3 regions of the Lysinibacillus sp. FSL K6-0232 genome follow, and region 1 is predicted to be linked to each of the others. Evidence: riboswitches for the same ligand, from Rfam matches in the RefSeq annotation. Region 1 holds a riboswitch; each other region holds the start of a gene.

The links. Region 1 has a riboswitch for lysine ahead of MHB42_RS01570 (amino acid permease). Riboswitches for the same ligand answer to the same signal wherever they lie in the genome.
Positions count from the first base shown of each region.
Region 2: linked by a shared signal. The riboswitch ahead of MHB42_RS09635 (transporter substrate-binding domain-containing protein) and the one ahead of MHB42_RS01570 (amino acid permease) in region 1 are both predicted to bind lysine.
Region 3: linked by a shared signal. The riboswitch ahead of MHB42_RS13640 (aspartate kinase) and the one ahead of MHB42_RS01570 (amino acid permease) in region 1 are both predicted to bind lysine.

Region 1 covers NZ_JBBOYW010000001.1:313,735-324,323, forward strand. Annotated here, with positions in the region: rRNA gene MHB42_RS01460 (23S ribosomal RNA) at 249-3,177, shown strand; rRNA gene rrf (5S ribosomal RNA) at 3,247-3,362, shown strand; tRNA gene MHB42_RS01470 (tRNA-Val) at 3,376-3,451, shown strand; tRNA gene MHB42_RS01475 (tRNA-Asp) at 3,456-3,531, shown strand; tRNA gene MHB42_RS01480 (tRNA-Thr) at 3,540-3,612, shown strand; tRNA gene MHB42_RS01485 (tRNA-Tyr) at 3,623-3,706, shown strand; tRNA gene MHB42_RS01490 (tRNA-Trp) at 3,712-3,785, shown strand; tRNA gene MHB42_RS01495 (tRNA-His) at 3,831-3,906, shown strand; tRNA gene MHB42_RS01500 (tRNA-Gln) at 3,916-3,990, shown strand; tRNA gene MHB42_RS01505 (tRNA-Lys) at 4,004-4,076, shown strand; tRNA gene MHB42_RS01510 (tRNA-Arg) at 4,094-4,170, shown strand; tRNA gene MHB42_RS01515 (tRNA-Pro) at 4,185-4,261, shown strand; tRNA gene MHB42_RS01520 (tRNA-Ala) at 4,276-4,351, shown strand; tRNA gene MHB42_RS01525 (tRNA-Ser) at 4,369-4,461, shown strand; tRNA gene MHB42_RS01530 (tRNA-Phe) at 4,468-4,543, shown strand; tRNA gene MHB42_RS01535 (tRNA-Gly) at 4,550-4,623, shown strand; tRNA gene MHB42_RS01540 (tRNA-Ile) at 4,625-4,698, shown strand; tRNA gene MHB42_RS01545 (tRNA-Asn) at 4,713-4,789, shown strand; tRNA gene MHB42_RS01550 (tRNA-Glu) at 4,791-4,862, shown strand; gene MHB42_RS01555 (nitric oxide synthase oxygenase) at 5,476-6,522, shown strand; gene MHB42_RS01560 (hypothetical protein) at 6,629-7,165, shown strand; gene MHB42_RS01565 (CynX/NimT family MFS transporter) at 7,189-8,400, opposite strand; lysine riboswitch at 8,578-8,754, shown strand; gene MHB42_RS01570 (amino acid permease) at 8,836-10,290, shown strand; gene MHB42_RS01575 (GNAT family N-acetyltransferase) at 10,352-10,589, opposite strand, start outside.
Region 2 covers NZ_JBBOYW010000001.1:1,973,902-1,984,490, forward strand. Annotated here, with positions in the region: one part of gene MHB42_RS09610 (IS630 family transposase) at 1-163, shown strand, start outside; gene MHB42_RS09615 (response regulator transcription factor) at 325-999, shown strand; gene MHB42_RS09620 (sensor histidine kinase) at 996-2,381, shown strand; gene MHB42_RS09625 (2-oxoglutarate dehydrogenase E1 component) at 2,614-5,439, shown strand; gene odhB (2-oxoglutarate dehydrogenase complex dihydrolipoyllysine-residue succinyltransferase) at 5,533-6,768, shown strand; lysine riboswitch at 7,118-7,304, shown strand; gene MHB42_RS09635 (transporter substrate-binding domain-containing protein) at 7,423-8,286, shown strand; gene MHB42_RS09640 (amino acid ABC transporter permease) at 8,423-9,148, shown strand; gene MHB42_RS09645 (amino acid ABC transporter ATP-binding protein) at 9,161-9,892, shown strand; gene MHB42_RS09650 (SDR family NAD(P)-dependent oxidoreductase) at 9,997-10,589, shown strand, end outside.
Region 3 covers NZ_JBBOYW010000001.1:2,791,975-2,802,563, forward strand. Annotated here, with positions in the region: gene MHB42_RS13630 (succinate dehydrogenase cytochrome b558 subunit) at 34-648, opposite strand; gene MHB42_RS13635 (YslB family protein) at 921-1,346, shown strand; gene MHB42_RS13640 (aspartate kinase) at 1,482-2,708, opposite strand; lysine riboswitch at 2,803-2,981, opposite strand; gene uvrC (excinuclease ABC subunit UvrC) at 3,038-4,828, opposite strand; gene trxA (thioredoxin) at 4,933-5,244, opposite strand; gene MHB42_RS13655 (electron transfer flavoprotein subunit alpha/FixB family protein) at 5,415-6,392, opposite strand; gene MHB42_RS13660 (electron transfer flavoprotein subunit beta/FixA family protein) at 6,443-7,216, opposite strand; gene MHB42_RS13665 (enoyl-CoA hydratase) at 7,328-8,101, opposite strand; gene MHB42_RS13670 (TetR/AcrR family transcriptional regulator) at 8,116-8,697, opposite strand; gene MHB42_RS13675 (AMP-binding protein) at 8,874-10,568, opposite strand.

The DNA.
Region 1 (10,589 bases):
TTTGAAGGTTCATTCTTCTGAATGAAATACTTCAAAATCATGTACTCCTGTTATTCTCAACAATAGAAGCAGGTAGTAGCTTTGTTCTTTGAAAACTGGATAAAACGACATTGAAATTGTAACAAACACATTTATTTTTTAAGTTTTTTATAGGCTTAATAACATTGTAAAGGTTTCAAGACACGAGCAGTTCTAGGAAGCAAACGAGTGAAGCTGACAACGAAATGCGATGTGTATTGAAAGCTGACGGTTAAGTTATTAAGGGCGCACGGCGAATGCCTTGGCACTAGGAGCCGAAGAAGGACGGCACTAACACCGATATGCTTCGGGGAGCTGTAAGTGAGCTTTGATCCGGAGATTTCCGAATGGGGGAACCCACTACGTTTAATGGCGTAGTATCTTGACGTGAATACATAGCGTCTTGAAGGCAGACCCAGGGAACTGAAACATCTAAGTACCTGGAGGAAGAGAAAGAAAAATCGATTCCCTGAGTAGCGGCGAGCGAAACGGGAAGAGCCCAAACCAAGAGGCTTGCCTCTTGGGGTTGTAGGACACTCTATACGGAGTTACAAAAGAGCGAGTTAGATGAAGCGACTTGGAAAGGTCCGCCAGAGCAGGTAATAGCCCTGTAGTCGAAAGTTCGTTCTCTCCTGAGTGGATCCTGAGTACGGCGGAACACGTGAAATTCCGTCGGAATCCGGGAGGACCATCTCCCAAGGCTAAATACTACCTAGTGACCGATAGTGAACCAGTACCGTGAGGGAAAGGTGAAAAGCACCCCGGGAGGGGAGTGAAAGAGAACCTGAAACCGTGTGCCTACAAGTAGTTAGAGCCCGTTCATGGGTGATAGCGTGCCTTTTGTAGAATGAACCGGCGAGTTACGATTACGTGCAAGGTTAAGCTGTAGAAGGCGGAGCCGCAGCGAAAGCGAGTCTGAATAGGGCGAAGTAGTACGTGGTCGTAGACCCGAAACCAGGTGATCTACCCATGTCCAGGGTGAAGGTAAGGTAACACTTACTGGAGGCCCGAACCCACGCACGTTGAAAAGTGCGGGGATGAGGTGTGGGTAGCGGAGAAATTCCAATCGAACTTGGAGATAGCTGGTTCTCTCCGAAATAGCTTTAGGGCTAGCCTCGTGATGAGAATACTGGAGGTAGAGCACTGTTTGGACTAGGGGGCCATCCCGGTTTACCGAATTCAGACAAACTCCGAATGCCAGATATTTATACACGGGAGTCAGACTGCGAGTGATAAGATCCGTAGTCAAAAGGGAAACAGCCCAGACCACCAGCTAAGGTCCCAAAGTAATCGTTAAGTGGAAAAGGATGTGGCGTTGCACAGACAACCAGGATGTTGGCTTAGAAGCAGCCATCATTTAAAGAGTGCGTAATAGCTCACTGGTCGAGTGACGCTGCGCCGAAAATGTATCGGGGCTAAACGATTCACCGAAGCTGTGGATTGACATCTACGATGTCAGTGGTAGGAGAGCGTTCTAAGGGCGTTGAAGTCAGACCGGAAGGACTGGTGGAGCGCTTAGAAGTGAGAATGCCGGTATGAGTAGCGAAAGACGGGTGAGAATCCCGTCCACCGTATGACTAAGGTTTCCTGAGGAAGGCTCGTCCGCTCAGGGTTAGTCGGGACCTAAGCCGAGGCCGATAGGCGTAGGCGATGGACAACAGGTTGATATTCCTGTACCACCTCCTCACCGTTTGAGAAATGGGGGGACGCAGGAGGATAGGGTAAGCGCGCTGTTGGTAATGCGCGTCCAAGCAGTAAGGTGTGTGTGTAGGCAAATCCGCACACTGTAACGCCAAGCTGTGATGGCGAGTCCGTATGGACGAAGTTCCTGATTTCACACTGCCAAGAAAAGCCTCTATCGAGGTGAGAGGTGCCCGTACCGCAAACCGACACAGGTAGTCGAGGAGAGAATCCTAAGGTGTGCGAGAGAACTCTCGTTAAGGAACTCGGCAAAATGACCCCGTAACTTCGGGAGAAGGGGTGCTCTGTTAGGGTGAAAGCCCGAGAGAGCCGCAGTGAATAGGCCCAGGCGACTGTTTAGCAAAAACACAGGTCTCTGCAAAACCGTAAGGTGACGTATAGGGGCTGACGCCTGCCCGGTGCTGGAAGGTTAAGAGGAGTGGTTAGCGCAAGCGAAGCTACGAATTGAAGCCCCAGTAAACGGCGGCCGTAACTATAACGGTCCTAAGGTAGCGAAATTCCTTGTCGGGTAAGTTCCGACCCGCACGAAAGGCGTAACGATCTGGGCACTGTCTCAACGAGAGACTCGGTGAAATTATAGTACCTGTGAAGATGCAGGTTACCCGCGACAGGACGGAAAGACCCCGTGGAGCTTTACTGTAGCCTGATATTGAATTTTGGTACAACTTGTACAGGATAGGTAGGAGCCAGAGATCTCGGAGCGCCAGCTTCGAAGGAGGCGTCGGTGGGATACTACCCTGGTTGTATTGAAATTCTAACCCATGCCCCTTAGCGGGGCAGGAGACAGTGTCAGGCGGACAGTTTGACTGGGGCGGTCGCCTCCTAAAAGGTAACGGAGGCGCCCAAAGGTTCCCTCAGAATGGTTGGAAATCATTCGTAGAGTGTAAAGGCACAAGGGAGCTTGACTGCGAGACCGACAAGTCGAGCAGGGTCGAAAGACGGGCTTAGTGATCCGGTGGTTCCGCATGGAAGGGCCATCGCTCAACGGATAAAAGCTACCCCGGGGATAACAGGCTTATCTCCCCCAAGAGTCCACATCGACGGGGAGGTTTGGCACCTCGATGTCGGCTCATCGCATCCTGGGGCTGTAGTCGGTCCCAAGGGTTGGGCTGTTCGCCCATTAAAGCGGTACGCGAGCTGGGTTCAGAACGTCGTGAGACAGTTCGGTCCCTATCCGTCGTGGGCGTAGGAAATTTGAGAGGAGCTGTCCTTAGTACGAGAGGACCGGGATGGACACACCGCTGGTGTACCAGTTGTCTTGCCAAAGGCATCGCTGGGTAGCTATGTGTGGACGGGATAAGTGCTGAAAGCATCTAAGCATGAAGCCCCCCTCAAGATGAGATTTCCCATTACGCAAGTAAGTAAGATCCCTCAAAGACGATGAGGTAGATAGGTTCGAGGTGGAAGTGTGGCGACACATGGAGCTGACGAATACTAATCGATCGAGGACTTAACCAAAACCAGTTTGACGCAATTCAATGCACCGTTTATCCAGTTTTGAAAGAATAATTCTTTCAATTGAATAAGTGAAGTGATAATGGCAAAGAGGTCACACCCGTTTCCATACCGAACACGGAAGTTAAGCTCTTTCGCGCCGATGGTAGTTGGGGGCTTCCCCCTGTGAGAGTAGGACGTCGCTTCGCTTATTTTTTATGTGGAGGATTAGCTCAGCTGGGAGAGCACCTGCCTTACAAGCAGGGGGTCGGCGGTTCGAGCCCGTCATCCTCCACCATTATGGTCCCGTGGTGTAGCGGTTAACATGCCTGCCTGTCACGCAGGAGATCGCCGGTTCGATCCCGGTCGGGACCGCCATATTATATGCCGGTGTAGCTCAGTTGGTAGAGCAACTGACTTGTAATCAGTAGGTCGTGGGTTCGACTCCTATCGCCGGCATCATTCCCTTGGAGGGGTAGCGAAGTGGCTAAACGCGGCGGACTGTAAATCCGCTCCTTAGGGTTCGGCGGTTCGAATCCGTCCCCCTCCACCATTTTTAGGGGCATAGTTCAACGGTAGAATAGAGGTCTCCAAAACCTTTGGTGTGGGTTCGATTCCTACTGCCCCTGCCAGGTCTTGAGGTACTCGTTCATATGTAGCTGTTATCATATATAGTGGCGATTGTGGCGAAGTGGTTAACGCATCGGATTGTGGTTCCGACATTCGTGGGTTCGATTCCCATCAGTCGCCCCATTTTAATGTTGGGGTATAGCCAAGCGGTAAGGCAACGGATTTTGATTCCGTCATGCCTAGGTTCGAATCCTAGTACCCCAGCCATTTTTTCTTTTATGAGCCATTAGCTCAGTTGGTAGAGCATCTGACTTTTAATCAGAGGGTCGAAGGTTCGAGTCCTTCATGGCTCATTGTTATTACATAATAAGCGCCCGTAGCTCAATTGGATAGAGCGTCTGACTACGGATCAGAAGGTTATGGGTTCGACTCCTGTCGGGCGCGCCAATAAAATGTGTTTTCGGAATGTAGCTCAGCTTGGTAGAGCACTTGGTTTGGGACCAAGGGGTCGTAGGTTCGAATCCTGTCATTCCGACCATTTTCTAAAATGATGGGGCCTTAGCTCAGCTGGGAGAGCGCCTGCCTTGCACGCAGGAGGTCAGCGGTTCGATCCCGCTAGGCTCCACCATATATTTTAATATTTTTGGAGGTATACCCAAGTCTGGCTGAAGGGATCGGTCTTGAAAACCGACAGGCGGGTAACACCGCGCGGGGGTTCGAATCCCTCTACCTCCTCCATTTCTCGGGTCAGTAGCTCAGTTGGTAGAGCATTAGATTGAAGCTCTAAGTGTCGGCGGTTCGATTCCGTCCTGACCCACCATTATTTGCGGGTGTAGTTTAATGGTAAAACCTCAGCCTTCCAAGCTGATGTCGTGAGTTCGATTCTCATCACCCGCTCCAAGGGCCTATAGCTCAGCTGGTTAGAGCGCACGCCTGATAAGCGTGAGGTCGATGGTTCGAGTCCATTTAGGCCCATCAATCATCATTATTCCGAAGTAGCTCAGTTGGTAGTAGCACCTGACTGTTAATCAGGTTGTCGCAGGTTCGAGTCCTGCCTTCGGAGCCACGGCCCGTTGGTCAAGTGGTTAAGACACCGCCCTTTCACGGCGGTAACACGGGTTCGAATCCCGTACGGGTCATCAAGCATGTAGCATAAGTATATGTTACATGCTTTTTTATTTGTCTTTATACTTGTGAATAGTAATGAGGAAATTTAATAAGTATTAGGATAACTAATGGAAAGAGCTGTTCATATATATTTACTTAATAATATATTGACTGCCCTCTCTTAGAAAAATTGATTCTACGATAAATATGTTAATAATTACAGGTCGGCTATAGAAAAAGATGATGCTGGATAAAATATGTCTGTATTTAAAAAATTTAACTGTCATAAATGAGTCCCATCATCGACAATAGTCAAATTACAATGACTTCGGCAAATGCCAAATAGCCGAGGTACATTTCTATATGGATATTTATGATATTCGTTGGGCAGGTAGTAACTATTTTGTTCAGAAATTGTTTAGTACAATATGCTAATCTATACATGTCATCGTAATTCAAAGCCTAGGCATTCAATTTGTGCCTAGGCTTTTCCATTGTTTAATTTTATATAAAATAACATAACAACTAGCTTTAATTTTGAACAAACTATTTCATATATAAAATATGTATGTTTTTTTAAAAGATATTTTCATGGTGCTAGCACTTTCCTTCCTCTAATATGAGGGTAGATGGAGGAATTGGACTATGAATAGACAGGAGATACAGCAATTTTTAAAGCTTTATCAAGCAGAGCAAAATCACTCAAATACTTGGTTAGAAAATAGATTGCAGCAAATTGCAGCAGCAGGTGAATATAATCCTACAACAGAGGAAATAGTTTTTGGTGCACGAGTGGCATGGCGTAACAGTAATAAATGTATTGGACGTCTATTTTGGCAGTCGCTACATGTAGTAGATGCACGCAATGTTCTAGACGAGCAGGAAGTTTTTCAAAAATTACTAGAACATATCCAGTACGCTACAAATAATGGGAAAATCCGTCCGACTATTACAGTATTTGCATCAGGAAGGGTGCGAATTTGGAATCATCAGCTAATACGCTATGCAGGTTATGAAACGGATTCAGGTGTTATTGGTGATGCACATTCTATTCCGTTTACTAAAATATGTGAATCGTTAGGCTGGAAAGGCGACAGAACTGCCTTTGATGTGCTTCCGCTTGTGATACAGGTGGATGAACGTGCACCACAATTATTTCCAATCCCTAAAGACTATATTTTAGAAGTGCCAATTCGTCACCCAGAGTCAGTAGAGATGGAAAAATTAGGAATGAAATGGTATGCTGTACCTATTATTTCAAGCATGCGTTTTCAAATGGCAGGTATTGATTTTCAGGCAGCTCCATTTAATGGCTGGTATATGGGTACGGAAATCGGAGCGCGTAATTTAGCAGATTATGAGCGCTATAATATGCTTCCAGCAATTGCGGAGATATTTAACCTTGATACAACAAAGCAAGCTTCTCTTTGGCGTGACCGTGCACTAGTTGAGCTTAATATTGCAGTGCTTCATTCCTTTAAAGAAGATGGAGTGAGCATTGTGGATCATCATACAGCAGCGCAACAGTTTAAATTATTTGAAGAGGCAGAGGCATCAGTAGGGAGAGAGGTTACAGGTAATTGGACATGGTTAATTCCACCGTTATCGCCTGCAACTACTCATATTTTTCATAAGCCATATGTGAATGTTTATCATACGCCAAATTATTTTTATCAAAAGCCATGCTATTAATCGCCGAAGGGCTATCGGACTATCCTGATAGCCTAATTTTCTATTAAATTAATAAAGATGCTGTTACACTAAATATACTTTATGTTCTAAGAGAGGGTGAGTCAGTATGCTAAACGAGCATATTCCAAATATCCCGTGGCAGCAATTGACAACGGCTTATGGCAGAGGAACGACTATTCCTCAACTAATTGAGCAAGAGCAATATCAACAGCTAGCCACATTAATTGAGCATCAAGGTACACTTTGGCAGGCAACGCCATGGACTTTGTTAATTCCTTTAAAACGACTTACTGGCAAAAATAAAGAGGATGTGACTTTACAAGAAATAGAACTTTATTTAAGTGTAGCATCCGTTATTACAAAAGATTCCCTCAACCCAGCAAATACTGTTTCCACCATGCAGGAGCTGCTAAATACCCAGTATTTATGGTCAGAGGAAGATGATGAACTAGAGTGGGATAAAGATTTGCCTAAAGGTTATGAACAGCAGGCATTTTTAGGCTATTATTATTTTAGTTATTTACTTTTACAAGAGGCTACTCCGATTTTTACAGCTATTGCTACTACCGATAATAGAGAAGTAGCAGACAGTCTTGCTGAATTATTAGCCTTACTTAAACAGCAAAGCAGCTGGGGAGCGTAATGTATTTTCCCAGCTGCTTTTCTTTAATGAACATATTCATCTCTAGAGGCTCTCATTGAACATAAGAAAAGTACCATTGTGACAACGACAAAGAGCCAGCCTGCAATATTCCAGCCACCGAATAAATCATGTAAGTACCCAAAAAGAATAGGGCCAATAGCAGCAAATAAATAACCGAGTGATTGTGCAAAGCCTGATAAATCTGCCGCCTCAAACGCAGTGCGAGTACGAAGCGTAAAGAACATCATTGCTAATGCAAATGAAGCACCACCTGCTAAACCTAGCAAAATCATCCATAATACCCCTAGACTTGTCCATGCCATCACAACACCTACAAAGCCCACTAAATAAAAGCTTGTAAACATTAAGACAAGAGGTCGCTGTGAAGCCATTTTACTGGCAAAAATGGGTACAGCTAATGCCATCGGAACTTGTGAAAATTGCATAATCGAAAACATCCAGCCAGCTTTATCAGGAGATAACCCTTGTGCAATATAGATTTCAGGAATCCAAGCTGCTGTTGTGTAAAATAGTAAAGACTGCAAGCCCATTGCGCCCGTTACTGCCCATGTAACAGGTGATTTCCATAATGGTGGTGTATCTGACTTTTTAGAGGCAGTAACGGATTCAGGCTTATTTGCTTTTAATTGAGGTAACCATATGACAATAGTGATTATAACAAGCACCAGTGCAATGGCTAATGCTCCTTGCCAGCCCAATGAGGAGTTAGCAATAGGATAGCTAATGCCTGCCCCAACGCCTGCGGTTAAATTCATGGACATTGTGAAAAATGCCATGAGTAAGCCTACATGATAGGGAAATTTCAATTTTAATAACCCTGGAATTAGTACGTTACCAAAGGCTATTGCTACACCAATAAGTACAGTACCAAAGACAAGCAACCCTGTTGTGCCAAGTGAGCGTAGAACAATTCCTAGTGCTAATAAAATAGTAGATAATAATAGTGTGAGCTCAAGTCCTAATTTGCGTGCTACAACTGGCGCAAATGGCGATACAACAGCGAAAGCAAGTAATGGAATCGTTGTTAGAAAGCCTGCTAATACATTAGAAATACCAAGGTCATCACGTATAAAGGATACAATTGGGCCAACAACCGTTAATGGCATTCGCAATGTAGACGCTATAAAGATGACTCCTAAAACTAATAGTAATGTTCTTCCTTTCCAGCTAATTTTTTTACTTGGATAATTAGTGGAATGATTATTTTCTGTCAAAATAAGCTCCTCCTATTCATAACCATTCTAATTGGACTACTATAACACTTTATCACAGGATTAAAAATAGTAGAAAATTCATAAAAAATTGAACATTTAACATTGTATTGAAACGGCAAAGGTCTTATGTTAATATAATAAACATCATAAATTTAATAATTATATGCCTCATGTTTGTATTGAGGTAGAGGTCGCGGTATTTATTAGTAAACTAATGGAGATGACAAGCATTGAAGAGATTAGTTGAAAGGAAATACTGCCGAAGTGTAAGGGGACTTGAAAACCTTATGCTGGGGCTGTTTCCGAAAGGAACAGAACTGTCACGTTGACACAACGTGTTGAGCTATCATTTAAAGAAACTGAGGATTAACTTAGCCATCACAGTGTTTATGTGATGGCATTTTTTTGCCTCATTAATAGGAAGGAAGCTATATCGTGAGTGAAATAAAAGTAAATCAGCTTGGTCATAAAACGCCGAAGCTGAAAAAGGAATTAAAAAGTCGCCATATTACAATGATTTCTTTAGGTGGAACAATTGGCACAGGGTTATTTTTAGCTAGCGGAGGAGCCATTGCACAAGCAGGTCCTGGGGGAGCATTGCTTGCCTATGCTTTAATTGGTGTGATGGTGTACTTTTTAATGACAAGCTTAGGAGAAATGGCTGCTTATATGCCGTCATCAGGTTCCTTTAGTACGTATGCTACAAAATTTGTAGACCCTGCTCTTGGCTTTGCATTAGGATGGAATTATTGGTATAACTGGGCAATTACTATTGCAGCAGAAATTGCAGCTGTATCCTTAATTATGAAATATTGGTTCCCAGAGAGTTCATCAGCATTATGGACAGTATTATTTATTGCAGTTGTGCTAACGTTTAATTTATTATCCGTTAAGAGCTATGGTGAGAGTGAATATTGGTTTGCGATGATTAAAGTAGCAACTGTTATTGTATTTATTATTATTAGCATCTTAATGATTTTTGGAATTTTGGGTGGACAAGCACCTGTAGGATTTACGAATTTCTTTATTAGTGATGGGCCGTTTCATGGTGGCTTCCTTGCGACATTTGGAATTTTTCTTGCCGCTGGATTTTCATTCCAAGGAACAGAGCTACTTGGCGTAACGGCTGGTGAAACAGATGATCCCGGCAAAAATATTCCAAAGGCAGTGAAATCAGTATTTTGGCGAATTATTTTATTTTATATTTTAGCGATTGCTGCAATAGGGCTATTAATCCCATTTACAGATGAGCGTTTATTGTCAGAAGATATTGCTGTATCACCGTTTACGTTAGTGTTTGATCGTTTAGGTATTGCCTTCGCTGCTTCTCTTATGAATGCCATTATTTTAACGGCTATGTTATCGGCAGGTAATTCAGGGCTATATGCAGCTTCGCGTATGCTATGGCAATTAGCAGTGGAGGGACATGCACCTAAATTCTTTACAAAGCTAAGCCGTCGAGGAATTCCAATCTATGCATTGCTTGCAACATTAGCTGTAGGTTGCTTAGCATTTTTAGCATCATTTTTCGGAGATGGCGTTGTCTATATTTGGCTGTTAAATGCTTCAGGGATGTCTGGCTTTATCGCATGGCTTGGTATTGCCTTTAGCCATTATCGCTTCCGTCGTGCTTTCGAGGCACAAGGCTTAGACCCAAAGCTTCTACCATATAAAGCTAAACTATACCCGTTTGGACCGCTCTTTGCCTTTACCGTTTGTATGATTGTTGTAGTAGGTCAAAATTACACAGCCTTTATGGGTGGTAAAATTGATTGGTATGGCGTTCTAGTTTCTTATATTGGGATACCGCTATTTTTACTGCTATGGTTTGGCTATAAGATTAAGTATAAAACGAAAATACTTCCACTTGAACAATGTGATTTACGTTAGGTGCCAAGTATGCACACAATTTCAGCCCCTGTCCATGAAAGAGGATAGGGGCTGAAATGAATTATAATGGCTGAAGTAGAATTGTTTTTCTTTTTTTCAAGTCCTCAACCATGTCGAGCCAGCGCTGTGGTTTATTAGGCAAGACTGTGTAATAATCCGTGATAAAATCTACAACTAAACTCGCTTCAATTTCTGTTATAGTAGCGTCTGTTGGCATGAAACATAAATCAAGCCCTTCTACCGCCTCCCCGTCATTTTTCCAAGAAGGATGGACGTAAGGGAAATCAAGACGCTGATAG
Region 2 (10,589 bases), 1.7 Mb from region 1:
TTTAAATTTAATCGAAGGACTGTGGAAATGGATGAAGACAACGGTGATCCACAATGTCTTTTACTCAAATGTCGGAAAGATTCAACGTGCTGTCCAAGGCTTTATCCAAATGATTAATCAAACACCTGAAAATACGGTGAATAGGCTGTGCTTGAAACTCTAATTTTCTTTCACCGTATATATATTTCAGAAATTCACTAAAAGTCTGTCTTGCAAGGCAGACTTTTTATATTGTTCTATTTTAACAATCGCATAACGGACTTTTTATTTCATAATATGCTATAACAATAAGAGGGATATTATTTTGAAATAGAAGGTGATCAGATGCCTAAAAAAATATTATTGGTCGAAGATGAAAAACATATTGCGCGCTTTGTGGAGCTAGAATTGCAGCATGAGGGCTATGAGGTCACTGTTGCCTATGATGGTCGTGAGGGGCTTGCCTTGGCAACGGCTAAAAGCTTCGATGTACTGCTACTCGATGTGATGTTGCCGGGGCTTAATGGCATTGAAATTTGTCGGCGTATTCGCACACAATCACAAGTGCCGATTTTGCTATTAACTGCAAGAGATGCTGTGATGGATCGTGTGGCAGGCTTAGACGCAGGAGCGGATGACTATATCGTGAAGCCTTTTGCTATCGAGGAGCTGCTGGCTCGCATCCGTACAATTTTACGCCGTGTAACACCAGAGCCATCCACTGGTGAATCCTTGCATTTCCGTGATATTCACATGGATACAGCCGCCTATGAAGTTTTTGTACAGGGGAATAAACTTGACCTAACAAAGACAGAATATGATTTACTCAAACTATTAATTGAGCATAAGAATCGGGTGTGTACACGTGAGCAAATTTTAACCTCTGTGTGGGGCTATGACACAGATATTGAAACAAATGTAGTAGACGTCTATATCAGACATTTACGCACAAAGCTGCCAGGTGATATGAATGCCTATATTGAAACCGTTCGTGGGGTTGGGTACGTGATGCGCGAATGACAAGCTTAAAAAACTATTTGCGTCGCCAATCATTGCAAAAGAAATGGATGCTTACATCAAGCAGCGTCATTTTTATTAGCTATACGATTATTTGTGTTGTTGTCTATGTGTTCCTTCATACATGGCTGTTACATGAGGAGGAGAGTAAAGTCATACGCACAAGTAAGGACATTAGCTCTTTTTTAGAATCTCAAGGTCCGAATATTACAATTCAGCAAATCCAACAAAATACAGGCTTGCTAGAATCCATTGTTGATCGCGATGAAACGGTCAGAATGTTTAATAGAGATGGCGTTGAAATATTGCGTATTAACAATGCATCCTCTGCTGCACCATTAACTACCATGCAGGAAATAGTGGAGATGACCATTGATAAGCAGGATGCTCTTGTGGTGAATGAACCGATCCAGCTCGGCTTTTTCCAGGGCTATATTCAGGTGATTCATCCATTAACAAGCTTTCAATCGCTGATGCATTATTTGCTGACAGCCATGCTGATCGCAGGGCTAGGGGCATTGATTGTATCAGGCTCGATTGGCTATTACCTTGCTAATTACTTAATGAAGCCGCTCCATGCCTTGCGTGCCTCTATGAAAACAGTGATGGATCAAGGCTTTAAGGAGCCCATTCAATTAACCTATACATCACATGATGAAATAGGCGATTTATTGAAAATGTATAATGCGATGATGAATGAGCTGCAAATTTCCTTTACACAGCAGCAGCAATTTGTGGCAGATGCTTCCCACGAGCTACGCACGCCGATTCAAGCGATTGAAGGGCATCTATCCTTGTTAAAGCGCTGGGGGAAGAATGATCCAGCTATATTAGAGGAATCCATTGATACTTCGCTGACAGAAATTGCTCGTATGCGTAAAATGATAGAGGAATTATTAGAGCTGGCACGGCGAGAAGAAAAGGATGAGGCAAGTGCAGCAGATGCGCCAGCCGTTATTGAGGCAGTCATTGAGGAGATGGCATTGCTATACCCAAAGGCGCGCATGACGCTGTCGAAAAAGGACGAAATCGGTCCATTATTTATAACGGAAAATGCACTTAGTCAAATCGTTCGCAATATCATTGAGAACGCAATTCGTTATTGTGAAAAAATACCTGAGATTCAGCTTTCGCTGTCAATGGCTGGTAATTATGCGTGTTTAGAAATTGCGGATAATGGTATAGGAATAGCAGAAGAGAATATCCCATTTATCTTTGATCGTTTTTACCGAGTGGATGAAGCCCGAAATCGGCAAATTGGTGGGACAGGCTTAGGGCTGAGTATTTCGAAGATGTTGCTTGAAAAGTATAATGCCTCAGTAGAAGTCAAGAGTGAAGTAAATGTTGGAACCGTTTTCTCATTAAAAATTCCGCTAAAATATTAAGAAAAATCTATGCTTTATTTCGGAATTCTATCCTTCGCGAAAAAAATTGCTTAATTTGCTAAAAAGAGTTGTATTTTTTGTGAAGAGTAGTAAGATTGAAGTGGAAAAAATGTTCTTTAAATTATGGAAAAACAATGAACAACAACCTTTTAAAGAACAGTGAAATATTATATAATTAATTGCAATTTAATTAATGCAACTGCCAAAAGGCAAAATTTGGAGGTCATTTTTCATGTCGAACAACGTTACAACTGTAAGTTCTCCATGGTCAGCTTTCTCTGGTCCTAACTTAGGATATGTGATGGAGCAATACGACTTATTCTTACAGGCTCCTGAAGAAGTAGAACCAGAGTTAGTTTCTTTATTTCAACAATTTGGTGCACCAGTAGTAGTGGAAGGTGAAGTAGCTGTAGCTAGTCATACAGCAGCGGCTCCTGCTGGCGATTATAAAAAAGTGTTAGCCGCTGTCAAATTAGCAAAAGCAATTCGTTCACAAGGGCATTTAGCAGCAGATATTTATCCGCTGAAAAATCGTGAACTGCAAACAGCTCCAATCGAAGAAAGTGCGTTCAACTTAAGCGCTGCCGATTTAGCAGCCATTCCTGCAGCAATCTTCTTCAAAGATGTGCCAGCAAACGTGAAAAATGGTAAGGATGCAATCGACTATTTAAAAGCTGTATATACAGATAAAGTAGCTTTTGAATATAGTCATGTAACAGCAACAGAAGAGCGTGAATGGATTCAAGCACAAATTGAATCAGGTGCTTTCCAGCAAGCATTAACAGCTGATGAGAAAAAAGCACTATTAGATCGTTTAACACATGTTGAAAATTTTGAAAAATTTATTCATAAGACATTTGTAGGACAAAAGCGTTTCTCTGGTGAGGGCTTAGATACGCAAATCGTTCTATTTGATGAAATTTTAAAAACTGTAGAGGCAGATAATGTCGAAAATGTTCGCATTGGGATGGCACACCGTGGTCGTTTAAATGTCTTAACACATATTTTAAATAAACCATATGATATGATGTTCGCTGATTTTGCACATGTTTCCAATGATTTATTTATGCCAGAGCATGGCCGCCTTGCTATTACAAAAGGCTGGACAGGTGATGTAAAGTATCACATGGGTGCGTCTTATCAACGTGAATCAGGGATGAATGTGAAGCTTGCTTATAACCCATCACACTTAGAGGTTGGGAATCCAGTGGTACTTGGGGCTACACGTGCTACACAGGATGATACGTCAAAACCAGGTCAAGCTACTCATGACCGTACAAAGGGCTTAGGTATTCTTGTGCATGGTGATGCGGCATTCCCAGGTCAAGGGATTGTAACAGAAGTATTAAACTTTGCGAAAACAGAAGGCTTTACAACAGGTGGGACAATCCATATTATTGCCAACAATATGATTGGCTTCACAACAGAACAGCAAGACTCACGTTCATCTATTTATTCTTCTGACCCAGCAAAAGGCTACGAAGTACCAGTTGTCCATGTCAATGCAGATAGCCCAGAGGCAGTTGTCCTTGTTGGTCGCTTTGCCGCTAGCTACCGTCAAAAATTCGGTAAAGATATCGTAGTTGACTTAATTGGCTATCGTCGTCATGGTCATAATGAAACAGATGATCCAACAGTAACAAACCCAGAAACATATAAATTGGTTGCGAAGCATGAAACAGTACGTGCATTATATGGTCAGCAATTAGTAGCAGAAGGTCTTGTATCAGCTGAAGAGGTTGCTGCATTAGATACAGCCGTTTATGCTGAAATGCAAGCTGCATATGACCATGTGAAAGAAATGGCTGCAAAAGATGCACACGACCCATTAGAAATGCCAGAAGAACTAAAAATAGAGTTCCCACAACTGGATACAGCGGTAGGAGCAGAGCGTTTAGAAAAAATTAATGAAGAGCTTTTAGTGTTTGAAGACAACTTCGAACCACAGAAAAAGCTCGGCAAAATTTTAGAAAAACGTCGTGATACTTTTGCTTCTGCTAAAATCGATTGGGGACATGCAGAAACATTAGCATATGCAACAATTATTCAAGATGGCACACCAGTGCGCTTTACTGGTCAGGATGCACAGCGTGGTACATTCTCACAACGCCACTTAGTATTACACGATAAAAACAATGGCAATGTCTTTACACCATTGCATCATATTTCAGGTGCAAATGCATCATTCTCAGTGTATAACTCACCGTTAACTGAAGCGGGTGTAGTTGGCTTTGAATATGGCTATAACTTAGAAAACAACCATGTGCTAACAGTGTGGGAAGCACAATTCGGTGACTTCGCGAACATGGCTCAAGTGATGTTTGATAACTTTATTTCAGGGGCACGTGCGAAATGGGGTCAAAAGTCTGGTCTAGTTATTTTATTACCACATGGGTATGAAGGCCAAGGTCCAGAGCACTCATCAAGCCGTATGGAACGTTATTTACAAATGTCAGCGGAAAATAACTGGTTTGTAGCAAACTGCTCAAATGCAGGAAACTACTACCACTTATTGCGCCGCCAAGCAGCATTATTAGGCACAGAAGGGGTACGTCCACTTGTGGTTGTATCACCAAAATCATTACTGCGCCATCCATTAGCTGCAGCTAGTGCTGAGCAATTAGCAAATGGCTCATTCCAAGAAGTAATTGAACAGCCAGGCTTAGGAACAAAACCAGAGGCTGTAGAGCGCATTGTTTTAGGTACAGGTAAAGTAATGATCGACTTAGCAGAACGCGTGAAGGACGGGGAAGGCTTCGACCACCTACACATTATTCGTGTGGAACAACTTTACCCATTCCCAAAAGAGCAAGTTGCTGGTATTATTGCTAAGTATCCTAATGTGAAGGAAATCGTATGGGTACAAGAAGAACCTAAAAACCAAGGTACATGGAATTATGCACTCGAAACATTACATGAACTTTCAGCAGGTAAACAGCTTCGTTATGTAGGACGTCCTGCAATGAGCTCTACTTCTGAAGGCGATGCAGATTCCCATAAAGCAGCACAAGCAGCCGTTATTGAAGCGGCAGTTGCTGAGCCAGTAAAGGTTAAATAACATCACAGATCAATTTTTGACAGCTGGGCTACTTGCCTAGAGCAGTAGCCTTTTTATGTGCATAAGGCACGTTAATCAAAGGAGGAAATAAAAGTGGCTGAAATTAAAGTCCCTGAATTAGCAGAATCGATTACAGAAGGTAGTATCGCACAATGGGTAAAAAAAGTGGGCGATCGCGTTGAAAAAGGTGAATTCATCGTTGAACTTGAAACAGATAAAGTAAACGCTGAAATCATTTCTGAAGAAGCAGGTGTATTAACACAAATTTTAGCTGAAGAAGGCGATACTGTATTAGTTGGTCAAGTTATCGCAGTAGTAGAAGCAGGCGAAGGCGCAGCACCTGCACCAGCAGCAGCGGCTCCAACTGAAGCACAAGCAGCACCAACGCCAGCAGCGGCAGCTCCAGTAGTAGAAGAAGCATCTAACGAGCGTGTGATTGCATCACCAGCAGCACGTAAGCTAGCACGTGAAAAAGGTATTGACCTTTCAGCGGTATCTCCAGTAGACCCACAAGGTCGTGTACGTGTACAAGATGTAGCAGCACATGGTACAGCACCAGCAGCTCCTGCTGTAGCAGCACCAATCACTACTACAAACGGTCCTGTTGTATTTGCACCAGCAGAAGAAACAAACCGTGTAACAATCGAAAAAATGTCTCGTCGTCGTCAAACAATTGCCAAACGCTTATTAGAAGTAAAGCAATCAACAGCAATGTTAACAACATTCAACGAAATTGACATGACAAACATTATGGCATTACGTAAACGCAAGCAAGAGCAATTTGTGAAAGATAACGACATTAAATTAGGCTTTATGTCATTCTTCACAAAAGCGGTTGTAGCAGCACTTAAAAAATACCCTTATGTAAATGCACAAATCAATGGGGACGAAATTCACTTAAACAATTTCTTCGATATCGGTATCGCTGTATCAACAGAAGAAGGCTTAGTTGTACCAGTTGTACGTGATGCAAACAGCAAAAACTTTGCAGAAATCGAAAAGGATATCGCAGAGTTAGCGAAAAAAGCACGCGACAAAAAATTAGGCTTAAACGACATGGCAGGCGGTTCATTCACGATTACTAATGGTGGTGTATTCGGTTCATTAATGTCAACACCAATTATGAACGGTACACAAGCTGGTATTTTAGGTATGCACTCAATTGTTCAACGCCCAGTAGTAGTGAACAACGAGATCGAAATCCGTCCAATGATGTACGTGGCATTATCATATGACCATCGTATTATTGATGGTAAAGATTCAGTAGGCTTCTTAAAAACAGTAAAAGAATTAATCGAGAACCCTGAAGACTTATTATTAAATTCATAATTATAACCTCCTTTGCAACCACTGCAGGATTTTAGCCAAGGGCTGTCTGAAAAGAGTGATCTTTCCAGACAGCCCTTTTCTGTTTTTACAGACAAAGCTCTGCCGTCTATGCTCTATAAAGAAATTACCTCTCTCTATCTTTTTACATATAAATAATTGTTTTATAATAAATATTTGTTGAATATAGTGTGTTTATTGTTAAAATAGCATGCTTGACAATGGATAGAGCAAGTATAATCCCCTAATATTGTCATTAGTCAGAAAAGTGATAAAATGAGCTTGACGAATCTATTCATTATATAGTAGTATCTAAGTATCAATTAAATAGACAAACCTCACTCGTATCAATAGGTGAGGTAGAGGCGCGATATTTATTAGTTCATTGTTGAGTATAAGCAAGCGAGGACACAGTGAAGAAGGAACTATCGCCGAAGTATAAAAGGAGCTCGTACTTTTATGCTGGGTCTGCAGTGAATAAGTGCAGGACTGTCCTAGTAAATTGCTTTCCAGGTTTACTAGGTTGTGCTATCTCGGAAATATGGAAAGTATAGTGAGGATTTGGGCAACTGTTATAAAAGGCAAGACCTAAGTTCAGAAACTTAGGTCTTTTTTCATACAGTTGTTTTATTTTTTGACAGAAAAGGGGCGTTTTTTATGAAAAGAAAATGGTTGTTAGTAATGCTGTCGATCATGACGGCAATTGTGCTAGCGGCATGTGGCACAAGCGACAAAAATGAAGGTAGCACAGGCGATGCTGAAGGCGACACAGAAGAAAGTGGCGGTGAATTCCGTATTGGCATGGAGGCTGGTTATCCACCTTTTAACTGGACACAGCAGGGTGATGCCAATGGCGCAGTAAAAATTGCCGATAATGCAGAATATGCAGGCGGCTATGATGTACAAATGGCGAAAAAAATCGCTGAAGGCTTAGGCAAAGAGCTAGTGATTGTGAAATTAGAATGGGATGGACTAGTACCAGCATTACAATCCAATAAAATTGATGCCATTATCGCAGGTATGTCACCAACAGCAGAGCGTAAGAAAACAATTGATTTTACAGAAAACTATTACACATCTGATTTTGTCATCGTTGTGAAAAAAGGCAGCGAATTTGAAAAGGCAACATCGATTCAAGATTTCTCAGGCGCGAAAATTACATCACAATTAAATACATCGAACTATGATGTAATCGATCAAATTGACGGTGTAGAAAAGCAAACAGCGATGGAAAACTTCCCAGCAATGCGTGTGGCATTAGAGGCTGGCAAAATTGACGGCTATGTAGCCGAGCGTCCAGAAGGTATCTCAGCAGCAGCGGCGAACGATAAATTCACATATGTTTCATTTGAAGAAGGTCAAGGCTTTGATACAGACCTTTCTAACACATCTATTGCTGTAGGCTTACGTAAAGATGATGCAAATCTTGAGAAAATCAATGAAATTTTAAAGGGTATTTCAGAAGATGAGCGTCAACAAATTATGGAAGAGGCAATTGCCCAACAACCAGCAGCACAATAATAACATTGCACGGGCTAGTTGCTAGTCCGTGCATGATTATTTCATCATTATTAAAATGAGAACCTCTCTACATAATGATACGATGCTAGTAAACATAGAACTACACAGGCAACATGATATTGTGAGGAGGAGCTTCATGAGTCTTGAATGGATACTTTCAATTATTGAAAACAACTGGCAAATGTTTTTACGAGGTGCGTATTATACGTTACTGATTTCGATTATTAGTACAATTATTGGTGCATTTATCGGATTTTTCATCGGAATTATGCATACGATTCCTGTTCGTAAAAAAGGTGTGAAATTTTATAGCTTAAAGCTTATTAATTTTATACTAACATGCTATGTTGAATTTTTCCGTGGTACACCAATGATTGTACAAGCAATGGTTGTTTACTACGGATTAGATATTGCATTTGGCATTGATATGCACTTTATTACAGCGGGGATTGTCGTTGTGTCGCTGAATACAGGTGCTTATATGGCAGAAATTGTACGTGGTGGAATTGTGTCCATCGATAAAGGTCAATATGAGGCGGCATCAGCGATTGGGATGAACCATGTTAAAATCATGTTCCATGTGGTATTGCCACAAGTTGCACGCAATATACTGCCAGCAACAGGCAACCAATTAATTATGAATATTAAAGATACAGCCGTATTAAATGTTATTGGTGTAACGGAGCTATTCTTCCAAACAAAATCAATTGCGGGCAACAACTTCCGTTATTTTGAGTCATTCTTTGTGGCATGTGTGCTTTATTTCATCATGACATTTACCGCATCGCGCATTCTGCTCTATGTTGAAAAACGTTTGGATGGGCCTGATGCCTATCAAAAAGAACAAAAGGAAGCTGTATAGGGGGGCGCACAAATGACAGTCATTAAAATCGAGCATTTAAGTAAATCATTTGGACGTAACCAAGTGTTAAAAGATGTGAATTTTCAAGTGGAAAAGGGTGAGGTTGTCTGTTTAATCGGCTCCTCTGGCTCTGGTAAATCAACATTGCTGCGCTGCATTAATTTATTAGAAACGCCAAGTGGTGGTCAGATTATTTATAAAGGGGAAGATATCCTCAATGACAAGCATAATATCGATGAATATCGTACACATTTAGGAATGGTGTTTCAGCAATTTAATTTATTTAATAACCACAATGTGTTAAGTAACTGTACAGTAGGACAAATGAAGGTACTAAAGCGCTCTAAAAAGGATGCAGAGGAAATCGCGCTGAAATATTTAAAAATCGTTGGCATGGATCAATATGTCAATGCCAAGCCTCGCCAGCTATCAGGTGGACAAAAACAGCGTGTAGCGATTGCACGTGCCTTATCAATGAACCCTGATGTGATGCTGTTTGATGAGCCTACATCAGCCCTTGACCCTGAAATGGTTGGGGAAGTGTTAAAGGTCATGCGTCAGCTTGCCGATGAGGGGAATACGATGTTGATTGTCACGCACGAGATGGAGTTTGCGAAAGAAGTGGCAGATCGTGTTGTCTTTATGGATAAAGGCGTGATTGTTGAGGAGGGTCCTCCTCAACAAGTATTAGTCAATCCGCAGCATGAGCGTACAAAAGAGTTTTTAAAACGTACATTAAAATAAAACGTGTAAATCCGTGTAGCTTTCTGTGGAAGGTGAAGCGGATTTTAGCGTTTTTCTAGCAGACCGAATAAGAAACGTCATTACACATTGTTAGGAGGGAAGCGATGTCTAATTTATCGGGAAAGGTTATTCTTATCACAGGCGCAAGTTCGGGTATTGGACTTGCCACAGCTGAGCTAATGGCATCTAAAGGGGCTAAGGTTATTATTAATTATCATTCAAATGTAAAGGGTGCGATGGAAGCCGCTCAACGTATTCAAGAAAAAGATGGACATGCCCTTGCCATTCAAGCAGATGTTAGGAAGAAAGAAGAAGTGAACGCAATGGTTGAACAAGCTATTGCTACATTTGGCACAATTGACGTGCTAGTAAATAACGCAGGTGGTGGCATTCGCCAAAGCACATTTATGGATATGTGTGAAGAGCTATGGGAAGAAACGTTCATATTAAATGTCAAGAGTGTTCTCCTATGCTCACAAGCTGTATTAAAATATATGATTCCGAAAAAAAGCGGAAAAATTATTAATATATCTTCAGCGGCTGCACGTATTGGCGGAGCAGGTGAAAGTATTCACTATGCATCTGCTAAAGGAGCAATCAATACAATGACAATTGGCATGTCTAGAGAGCTAATTCAATATGGAATTATCGTAAATGGGGTAGCACCGGGAATGGTAGAAACACCTTTTCATCATAA
Region 3 (10,589 bases), 2.5 Mb from region 1:
GCATGTGCTCTTCTACTATAGCTTCTTATTCAATTAAACGAATGCTAGAATAGCAGCCACACCAACGACACTTAGAATTACGAAAATAATGTTTGTTACGTAAGTAGCAATCTTTTGAGACTGAGGAGATTGTGTAATACCCCAGCTTACTAGGAATGCCCATAAACCGTTTGATAAGTGGAAAGTTGCTGATAGAATACCAACAATGTAGAATCCAAGCATAAATGGATTAGCAACGATTTCTTCCATCATGTTAAAGTTAACATCAGCACCAAGCGCCTTTTGAATACGCGTTTGGAAGATATGCCATGCAATGAAAATCACTAAAAATACACCAGTGAAACGTTGTAAAGAGAACATCCAGTTACGGTATGTACTAAAACGTCCTGTGTTTGGTGTAGCCGTGAATGCAATATACACACCATAGAATGCATGGAATAGCAATGGGATATAAATCACAACCCATTCAATTAGCAGCAGTAGTGAGTGAGGAACTAACTCCATAACTCCTGTTGCATCATTGTAAGACTGTTCACCGCCAACAGCAGTGAAGTTCAATGACAAGTGGAACACCAAGAACAAACCTACTGGAATGACCCCAAGTAGAGAATGTAAGCGGCGCCATAAAAACTCTCGATCTTTCGACAAGACTATTACCCCCCTTAGTACTTAAAATAGCACAACAAAAGAAGTCATCATTTTGTAAATGATACTTCATTGACTGTGTATTTCATCATGGTACAATATTATGACATGTTTATTGTACTCTCAAGAGCTACAAGCGTCAAGGTTGCTTGGCGTTTTTCATAGCGCTTATTAAAGAATTAATCTAGTACATAATGCGTTGTTTTTTCTCGAAAAATCTATTTTTACATTATCGACATTGAGTTTTAAGAAAATTCTAAGAAAGAAGGATACTAATGTTAAACACTCCATCTCCTACAATCTCAGCATTTGGCTATGAAATTATTCGCGATCATATTTTATCTGCTATCCTTGGTAAACATGAAGATGATGTCCTTTATTGGGCTGGTAAAGACCTTGCACGCAAGTTTCCCTGTAAAACACAAGGCGAATTAATCGCATTTTTCACAGATGCCTGTTGGGGTACATTAGAGCTTATCAAGGAATCAAAGGATGGGCGCATTTTTCAATTGACAAATGACCCCGAACTACTGCAAATGAAGCAGCGCAGCTTTAGACTTGAGGCAGGATTTATAGCTGAACAAATTCAGCTCGAAAAGGGCTTGTTAACAGAATGCTATGATGAAAAGCGTGAGAAGCAACAATATGTTATGTTTACAGTAAAATGGGATGCTAAGGAACATATCATATCTGCAAAGTGACAAAAAGAGGAAATCTCTGATGAATATGAGATTTCCCCTTTTTTATTACAGTTTCTACTATTATTATAGAAGATATTCATCTATTGATTATGGTAAGGCAAAGTCTGTGAAACAAAGGTCTATTAACACGCCTCATTATATATAAATCGTTTGCTCTAAATTAAATTCATCATGCAATGCATTTGCTGCACGAATCATCTCATCCTGTGGTACAACAACAGATACTTTAATTTCAGATGTGCTTACCATTTTAACTGGGATATTTTCACAACGTAAGCGATCAAACATACGTGCAGCAACACCGGGATTAGATGCCATACCTGAGCCAATGATGGATACTTTCGCTAATCCAATCTCAAAGTCTGCAAAGTTAAAGCCTAGCGATAATTTGCTATCCTCTAAAACACGTAATGCGTCTGCAAACTCCTCTTTTAAAATCGAGAATGACACAGTCGGCTTCACTCCATCAATAATGGCTTGAACAATAATATCTACATTAATATGATTTTCCGCAAGCACTGTAAAAATATCAGCTAACGAAGCATCAGAATATGTATCATAGCCAACTGTTAAACGAATAATATCTGACTCAAAGGCCACACCACGAACAACTAAATTTTTCTCCATCTCAACTTCCTCCTTCAATAAAGTGCCTACTGATTGCCCCGAACTAGCACGTATAATTACAGGCATTTGAAATTTCTTTGCCAACTCTATCGCACGTGGATGAATAACTTGTGATCCTAAATTGGCTAGCTCTAGCATTTCATCATAGGAAATTTCCTGTAGCTGCTGAGCCTTTGCTACATAACGAGGGTCTGCTGTATAAACACCATCAACATCTGTATAAATATCAACACGCTCTGCTTTCAATGCTACAGCTAGCGCTACAGCAGTTGTTTCAGCTCCCCCTTTGCCAAGCGTTGTTATATTATTCATATCGTCAATGCCTTGCTCACCAGCAACAACCACAATACTGCCTTGTGTAAAATGCTCTTCGATACGACTAACATCTAAATAATCGATACGTGCATGACTATATATACGATCTGTATGAATACCTGCTTGCCACCCTGTTAATGACACCGCACCATATCCTGCTTCCTGTAGTGTAATAGCCAATAAGGCACTTGACTGCTGCGAGCATGTTGACATAAGTACAGCTAGCTCTCGCTTTGATACCTCATCTGTTAAATGCTGCACCATTCTTTTTATCTCATTTGCAGATTGCCCTATGCCAGCAACTACAACAATCACATCTAGCCCTCTATCCTTTTCTGCAATAGCTCTTTGAGCCATTTCTTGAATTTGTTCAGTGGAAGCTAAAATAGCTCCTCCACATTTCATCACAATTCTAGCCATTTGTATTCCCCTCTCTGTTTCTCCAGAAAACTAAAAGCAGCTTTCACATAACGTGAAAGCTGCTGATAACATGTACAATAAACGTAACTTGTGCATGTGTGATAGCTCTCCGAAACGTTTAGAATCGACAGTCTTACATCTCTTAAATGCAAAACCAGTACAGCACTGGAAACAACAATGCTATACTTCGGCAAGCTCCCCTTTCACACAATGTCCTTGGATTTGTTCATCCTCAATCGTGTTACTTTTGAACCTTGCACCTCTATCATCACTTAAATAGTGAAGTATTTAATTTGTCTAGCCTTTGTATTCATAACCTTAGCATATGTTTATTCCTTTGACAATGACTGTTGCTGAAAATAGGCATAGATATTGCTTGCTAGATGAGCTGGCATTCCAGCCTCCTGTAAGGCAAGTTCACTAGCCTCACGAATTTTTTTTACTGAGCCAAAATGCTTTAACAATTGCTGTTTTCGTTTTGGACCTACACCCTCAATATGATCAAGCACAGACTGGATAGCATGCTTCTCATGCTGCTGACGCAGGAAAGTAATGGCAAAGCGGTGTACCTCATCTTGAATACGCTGTAGCAAGTAAAAGCCATCGCTTGTACGCTTTAGGGCAATTACTTCTGGGGGATCGCCAAACAACAACTGTGATGTATTATGTTTATCATCCTTTGCTAAACCTGCAATCGGTATAACAAGTCCAAGCTCATCCTCTAATACTTCGCGAGCCACTTCCATTTGCCCCTTCCCACCATCAATTAATACTAAATCTGGGAGCGGTAAGCCTTCCTTTAAAACGCGTGTATAGCGTCGACGTATCACCTCTTGCATTGCACCATAGTCATCATGTTTGGCAGCTGTACGTGTTTTATATTTACGATATTCCTTTTTAGCAGGTTTGCCATCGACAAATACAACCATTGCAGAAACCGCATCAGCTCCATGCATATGGCTATTATCAAAAGCTTCAATGCGCAGGGGCGCAGAGATGCCCATTGCTTCTCCAAGTGCCTCACATGCACCAATTGTTCGCTCTTCCTGCCGTTCAATGAGCTGGAATTTTGCTGCCACTGCAATTTCAGCATTTTTAGTGGCAAGATCAACAAGTTCCTTTTTTTGTCCTCGCTTTGGTGTTAATACTTTGATCGCTAATAGCTCTGTTAAAATAGCTGCATCAATTGCCTGTGGAATAAAAATCTCCTTTGGCTTAATATGTTCAGGCTTTTCATAAAAACGTCCAACAAATGTTAAAAATTCCTCCTCTGCTTCTTGATAAATTGGGAAAATCGAAACATCACGCTCAATAAGCTTGCCTTGTCGCACAAAGAACACCTGAACACACATCCAGCCTTTTTCAACGGCATAGCCGAATATATCACGATTTGTTGTATCATTTGACACAATTTTTTGTTTTTGCATCACCGTTTCAATATGTGCGATTTGATCCCGAAACTCCTTTGCTCGCTCAAACTCTAAATTTTCAGCAGCTGCCAGCATTTTCACTTCAAGCTCCTTTTTAACAGCCTCAACACCGCCATTTAAAAACTTCGTTATATCCTCAATCATCTCTTGATAAACTTGCTGCTCAATATCTTTGACGCACGGTGCTAAACATTGGTTCATATGATAATATAAGCAAACTTTAGATGGCAATTGCACACATTTTCGTAGCGGATATAGACGATCTAGAAGCTTTTTTGTTTCATTTGCTGCATAGGCATTTGGATAAGGACCAAAATATTTCGCCTTATCTTTTTTTACTTTACGTGTTGTTAGAAGGCGAGGATATTTTTCATTGGTAATTTTTAAATAGGGATATGTTTTATCATCTGTTAGCATGACATTGTACTTAGGGTCATGTAATTTAATAAGATTTAGCTCTAAAATAAGTGCTTCAATATTAGAGGATGTCACAATATACTCAAAATCCTCAATTTCACCAACAAGTCGTTGCGTTTTCCCCTCATGTGTACCTGTAAAATAGGAGCGCACACGATTTTTTAATATTTTGGCTTTCCCCACATAAATAATGATCCCCTGTCGATCCTTCATCAAATAGCAGCCAGGCTGATCTGGTAAAATTTCAAGCTTACGTTTTATTAAATCATTCATTGCCTACCTGCCCCCATCTCCTAAAATTTCTATTTATGATATTATTATAACGAAAAAAAGCCGAACACATCTATAGATGGTTCGACTTTTGTAAATTTCATTGCTTACGCATGTTTTGCGATAAATGCTTCTAGTGCTTCTTTAGGTTGGAAGCCTACAGTTTTATCAACTAATTCGCCATCTTTAAATAATAGTAAAGATGGGATGGACATAATTTGATATTGTGCTGCTGTGCCTTGGTTGTTGTCTACATCCACTTTTACAATTTTAGCTGCGCTTCCTTCAGCGTCCATTTCTTCAAGAACTGGTCCGATCATTTTACATGGTCCACACCAAGCAGCCCAAAAGTCTACTAGCACTAACCCCTCTTTAATATCATCTTGGAACGTAGCGTCCGTTGCGTGTACAATTGCCATTTGAAATCCTCCTTAAACTTACTATGCTTGTAGTATAGCATGGATAAATTCACTTGAGCGAACAATCTGCCTAGAATGTATTTTTTACCCTTCTATCGCTTATTCATGCTATATCAAGCTTTCCGTAGTCATATAAAAAGCTGAGGAATTAGCTTCCTCAGCCCTACTATTTAAGCATTTACTTTTAATGCTTTAAATTCTTCAATTAGAAGCGGAATCACTTCAAATAAATCGCCTACAATACCATAATCAGCTACTTTGAAAATATTCGCCTCTGGGTCTTTATTGATGGCAACAATTACTTTAGAGTTAGACATACCAGCTAAATGCTGAATAGCCCCAGAAATACCTGCTGCAATATAAAGATCAGGTGTTACAACTTTACCAGTTTGACCGATTTGTAGTGAATAGTCGCAATACTCAGCGTCACATGCACCACGTGATGCACCAACTGCACCACCAAGTAAATCTGCAAGTTCTTTTAATGGCTCAAAGCCTTCTTCAGATTTTACACCACGACCCCCAGCAACAACTACTTTCGCCTCTGATAAGTCAACCCCTTCTGACGATTTACGAACAACCTCTTTAATAATTGTGCGTAGGTTTGTAATATCTACAGTCACAGCAGAAACATCACCTGTTTTACCTGCTACTTTTTCGAGTGGTGTAATATTGTTTGGACGAATGGATGCCAATACAACGCCATCTTTTACTTTCACTTTTTCGAAAGCTTTACCAGAGTAGATTGGGCGAATAAAGACAGCATCATCGCCAGCACCTTCAATAGCTGTCACATCCGATACAAGACCTGCTTGTAATTTACTCGCAATTTTTGGTGATAAATCTTTCCCATTCGCTGTATGACCAAAGACAATTCCCTCCGGTTTTTCTTGTTCAATAACAGCTAATAATGCTTGGCTATAGCCATCAGATGTATATTGTTTTAAATGTGGGTGCTCCACTGTAATAACACGATCTGCACCGTATTCAAATAATGGACCTGTTAAATCTGCTACTGCATCCCCTAATAATACGCCAACAACTTCACCACCATCAGCGATTTGCTTTGCAGCTGCAATGGCTTCAAATGAAACATTACGTAAGCTTCCTTCACGAACTTCACTTAATACTAATACTTTTTTTGACATAGCATATTCCCTCCGTTACCCTTTAAGATTCGATTGATCGCTTTTATTCGTTACACGACTTTTGCTTCTGTATGAAGTAGATTTACCAGCTCTTTTACTTGTGCAGAAAGATCACCTTCCAAAATGCGTCCTGCTGCCTTTTGAGCAGGTAGGAAAATATCTACTGTTTCAATCTTTACTTCTACATCGTCTTCATCGATATCTAAATCATCTAGCTCAAGCTCTGCAAGCGGTTTCTTTTTCGCTTTCATAATACCTGGTAGAGATGGATAACGCGGCTCATTTAAACCTTGTTGAGCTGTTACTAAAAGTGGTAAAGTTGTTTCAATTACCTCTGAGTCCCCCTCAATATCACGTACAATTTTTGCAGTTGTACCATCAATTTCAAGATTTGTAATTGTTGTTACATAGTTAATATCTAATAGGTCAGCAACACGCGGACCTACTTGACCAGAACCACCATCAATCGCAACATTTCCTGTTAAAATTAAATCAGCATCTTTATCTTTTAAATATTCAGCTAAAAGATAAGCAGCTGCATTTTGGTCTAATTCGTCTAAGTCATCTTCTGTATTAATAAGCACTGCTTCATCTGCACCCATAGCAAGCGCTGTACGTAATTGCTTCTCTGCATCCTCGCCGCCAATTGTGACAACCGTTACTTTACCACCAGCAGCATCACGCACTTGGATTGCCTCTTCAATGGCATACTCATCATAAGGGTTAATAATGAATTCTGCACCATCCTCTTGAATTTTGCCACCCGACACAACGATTTTTTCTTCTGTATCAAACGTACGTTTAATTAATGCAAAAATATTCATATATCCATACCTCCTGGAACGTTTTATAATTCTAAGTAAACTTATAAATATTATATATTTTTAGTTTCAATAACATCGATAACATATGTATAGCTATCGACATTGGGAATTTTATTTACCAGTAAATACAGGCTCACGTTTTTCAATAAACGCTTGTATGCCTTCTTTTGCATCCTCTGTGACAAATACTGTGCCAAAGGATTTTGCCTCTGCTTCGATGCCTTCATAGAATGAAGCATGCTTTGCATATTGCAATGTTTGAATAGCTGCTTTTAATGCTACTGGACTTTTCTTAGCAATTTTCTTAGCAATCGTTAATGTTTCATCTATTAATGCTTCATCTGAAAATGCACGGTTCGCTAAGCCCCATTGCACAGCCTCAGCACCAGAGATTGGTTCGCTTGTAAACATCATCTCAGCCGCCTTTGCTACACCAACATAGCGTGGTAAGCGCTGTGTACCACCAAAGCCAGGAATAAGCCCTAATTGTAGCTCAGGTAAACCTAGCTTTGCGGATTCTGTCACAAAGCGCATATGACAGCTCATTGCCAATTCAAGTCCACCGCCTAATGCTGCGCCATGAATAGCTGCAATGACAGGCTTAGAGAATGTTTCAACACGCTCAAACACTTGCTGACCATTACTTGCTAGCTTTGTAAACTCTTCTCCAGAGCTTACCTCAGTAAATTCTTTAATATCTGCGCCAGCAGAGAAGAAACGGCCTTCACCATGAAGGACAAGAACTCTTACAGCGTCATCATTTTCAACAGCATCTAATACATCATTTACTTCTGTAATGATTCCGCGAGATAATGCATTTGCTGGCGGACGTGCAATTGTAATAATCGCTACGCCATCTTCCACTTTCCAACTTAGAAATTCCATTTCTCCACATCCTTTTAAGCTTTAATACCGTTCAAGATTAATGCCTGAACCTTTGGAACTTGTTCCAGTAAATCATATCGATAGTCATTCATAACCCACGTTGTAATAGTTTCGTCAATTGTGCCAAAAACCATTTGACGTGCCAAGCGTACATCCATCGTCTGATTAAGCTCACCTGAAAGCATACCTTCGATTAAAATTTGATCCAGTAGCTGTAAATACTCGCGTAATACTGCATTAATTTTTAGTCGTAAGTCTTTATTTGATTGGCGAAGCTCTAACTGCGTGACAGTTGCTAGGTATCGATCTGTCGCTAGAACCTTAAAATGATTTTCAATCATTCGAGAAAGTTTATCTCTCGATGAACTTCCATTTTCTATTATATCTTGTAATGACTCTACAAAAACAGCCATTTTTTCATTAAAGACAGAAATTAATATATCTTCTTTATTTTTAAAATATAAATAGATTGTTCCGTCGGCCACCCCTGCCTGTTTGGCGATTTTCGATACTTGCGCTTGGTGATACCCATTTTCTGCAATAACGATGACAGCTGCATCAATAATTTGCTTATATTTTGGCTTATCTCGTTTCACTCTTATATCACCACCTAAAAAACATGCGCACATCCTCATACAAGCTTACCTTAAATAGTAAATAACAACTTGCATGTGACGTGTAAACCTAAAAAAATACGAAAATATGAATGGTCATTCATTCATATTTTCATATTATAATTTACAGCATTGCTTGTCAATACTTTATCACGTATTTATTTTGCTTCTTTATTCGCTAATTTTGTTTTTTCCTCTTCCACTAACGTACGACGTAAAATTTTCCCTACCGCTGTTTTTGGCAGTTCTTCTCTAAATTCATAATAACGCGGAACTTTAAATGACGCTAGATGTTGACGGCAATATTTATTTAATTCTTCTTCAGTAATCGAATATCCTTCTTTTACAACAATATATGCTTTCACAGTTTCTCCGCGATACGGATCAGGTATACCTGCAACAACACATTCTTGAATTTCTTCTCGCTCATATAATACTTCCTCGACTTCACGTGGATAAATATTATAGCCGCCAGCGATAATCAAGTCTTTTTTACGATCAACTACATAGAAAAAGCCTTGCTCATCCATATAGCCAAGGTCACCTGTTAAAAACCAGCCATCCGCAAATGCAGCAGCAGTATCCTCTGGTCGGTTCCAATAGCCCTTCATCACTTGTGGTCCTTTAACAGCGATTTCACCAACTTCTCCCACTGGCAGCTCCTCTGTATCTCCTGTGCGTAAAATAACAGCATCTGTATTTGGCCAAGGTAAGCCAATCGAGCCAATCACTCGCTTGCCCCAAATTGGTGTAGCATGCGTTACAGGCGATGTTTCTGTTAAACCATAGCCTTCTACTAGCTTCCCGCCTGTAATGGCTTCAAATTTCTCTTGAACCTCAATTGGCAGTGAAGCGGAGCCACTTAAGCATGCCTTAATCGATGATAAATCATAATTTGCAATATCCGGGTGGTTTAAGAGCCCAATATATAATGTTGGCGCACCAGGGAAAAGCGTTGGCTTTTGTTTATCAATCGTTTTTAATGTTGTTTCTGCATCAAATTTCGGTAAAAGCACCATTTTACTTTGTGTAAAAACAGATAGTATCATTACTGTTGTCATTCCATAAACATGGAAGAATGGCAGTATGCCCATAATTGTTTCCTCGCCGTGGACACATTTATACATCCATGCATCGCACATCGTTACATTGGCAATTAAATTTTTATGTGTGAGCATAACTCCTTTTGGGAAGCCTGTTGTGCCGCCTGTATATTGTAGTAATGCTACGTCCTCCTCAAAATCGAAGTCTGTTTGATCAATTATCTTTATTGGAGAAGAGCGCATAATTTCTGTAAATAAATGACTTTGCCCACTATGCTCCACTTTTACACTAAAGCCATATTGCTTTTTTTGAATAAATGGATACACCAAATTTTTCGGGAATGGTAAATAATCTTTAATCGCTGTGACAATAACATTTTCAAGTGCTGTTTCTTTTATAATTTTCATTACTCGTGGATATAAAATATCCATCACAAGAATAACCTTTGCCCCTGAATCAGCCATTTGATATTGTAGCTCACGTTCTGTATACAGCGGATTTGTTTGCACAACTGTAGCACCCGCATACATAGCTCCATAGTAAGCGATTACACTTTGCGGTGAGTTAGGCAACATAATCGCCACACGCTCTCCTTTTTCTACCCCTAATGTCTGTAAATAATTTGCGAACCTTAAAGCAGATTCATAGAGCTCTGTATACGTTAGCTCCCTCCCCATAAAATGAACCGCTACTTTTGATGGGTTCTTTTGATAGGCACGTGTCAACAACTCTTGCACTGGAATTTCCTCAAACGTTAAAGACGATGGTACTTCTTCAGGATAATTTACTAGCCATGGTTTTGCTGTCATATGTCCTCTCCCCTTTGTCCC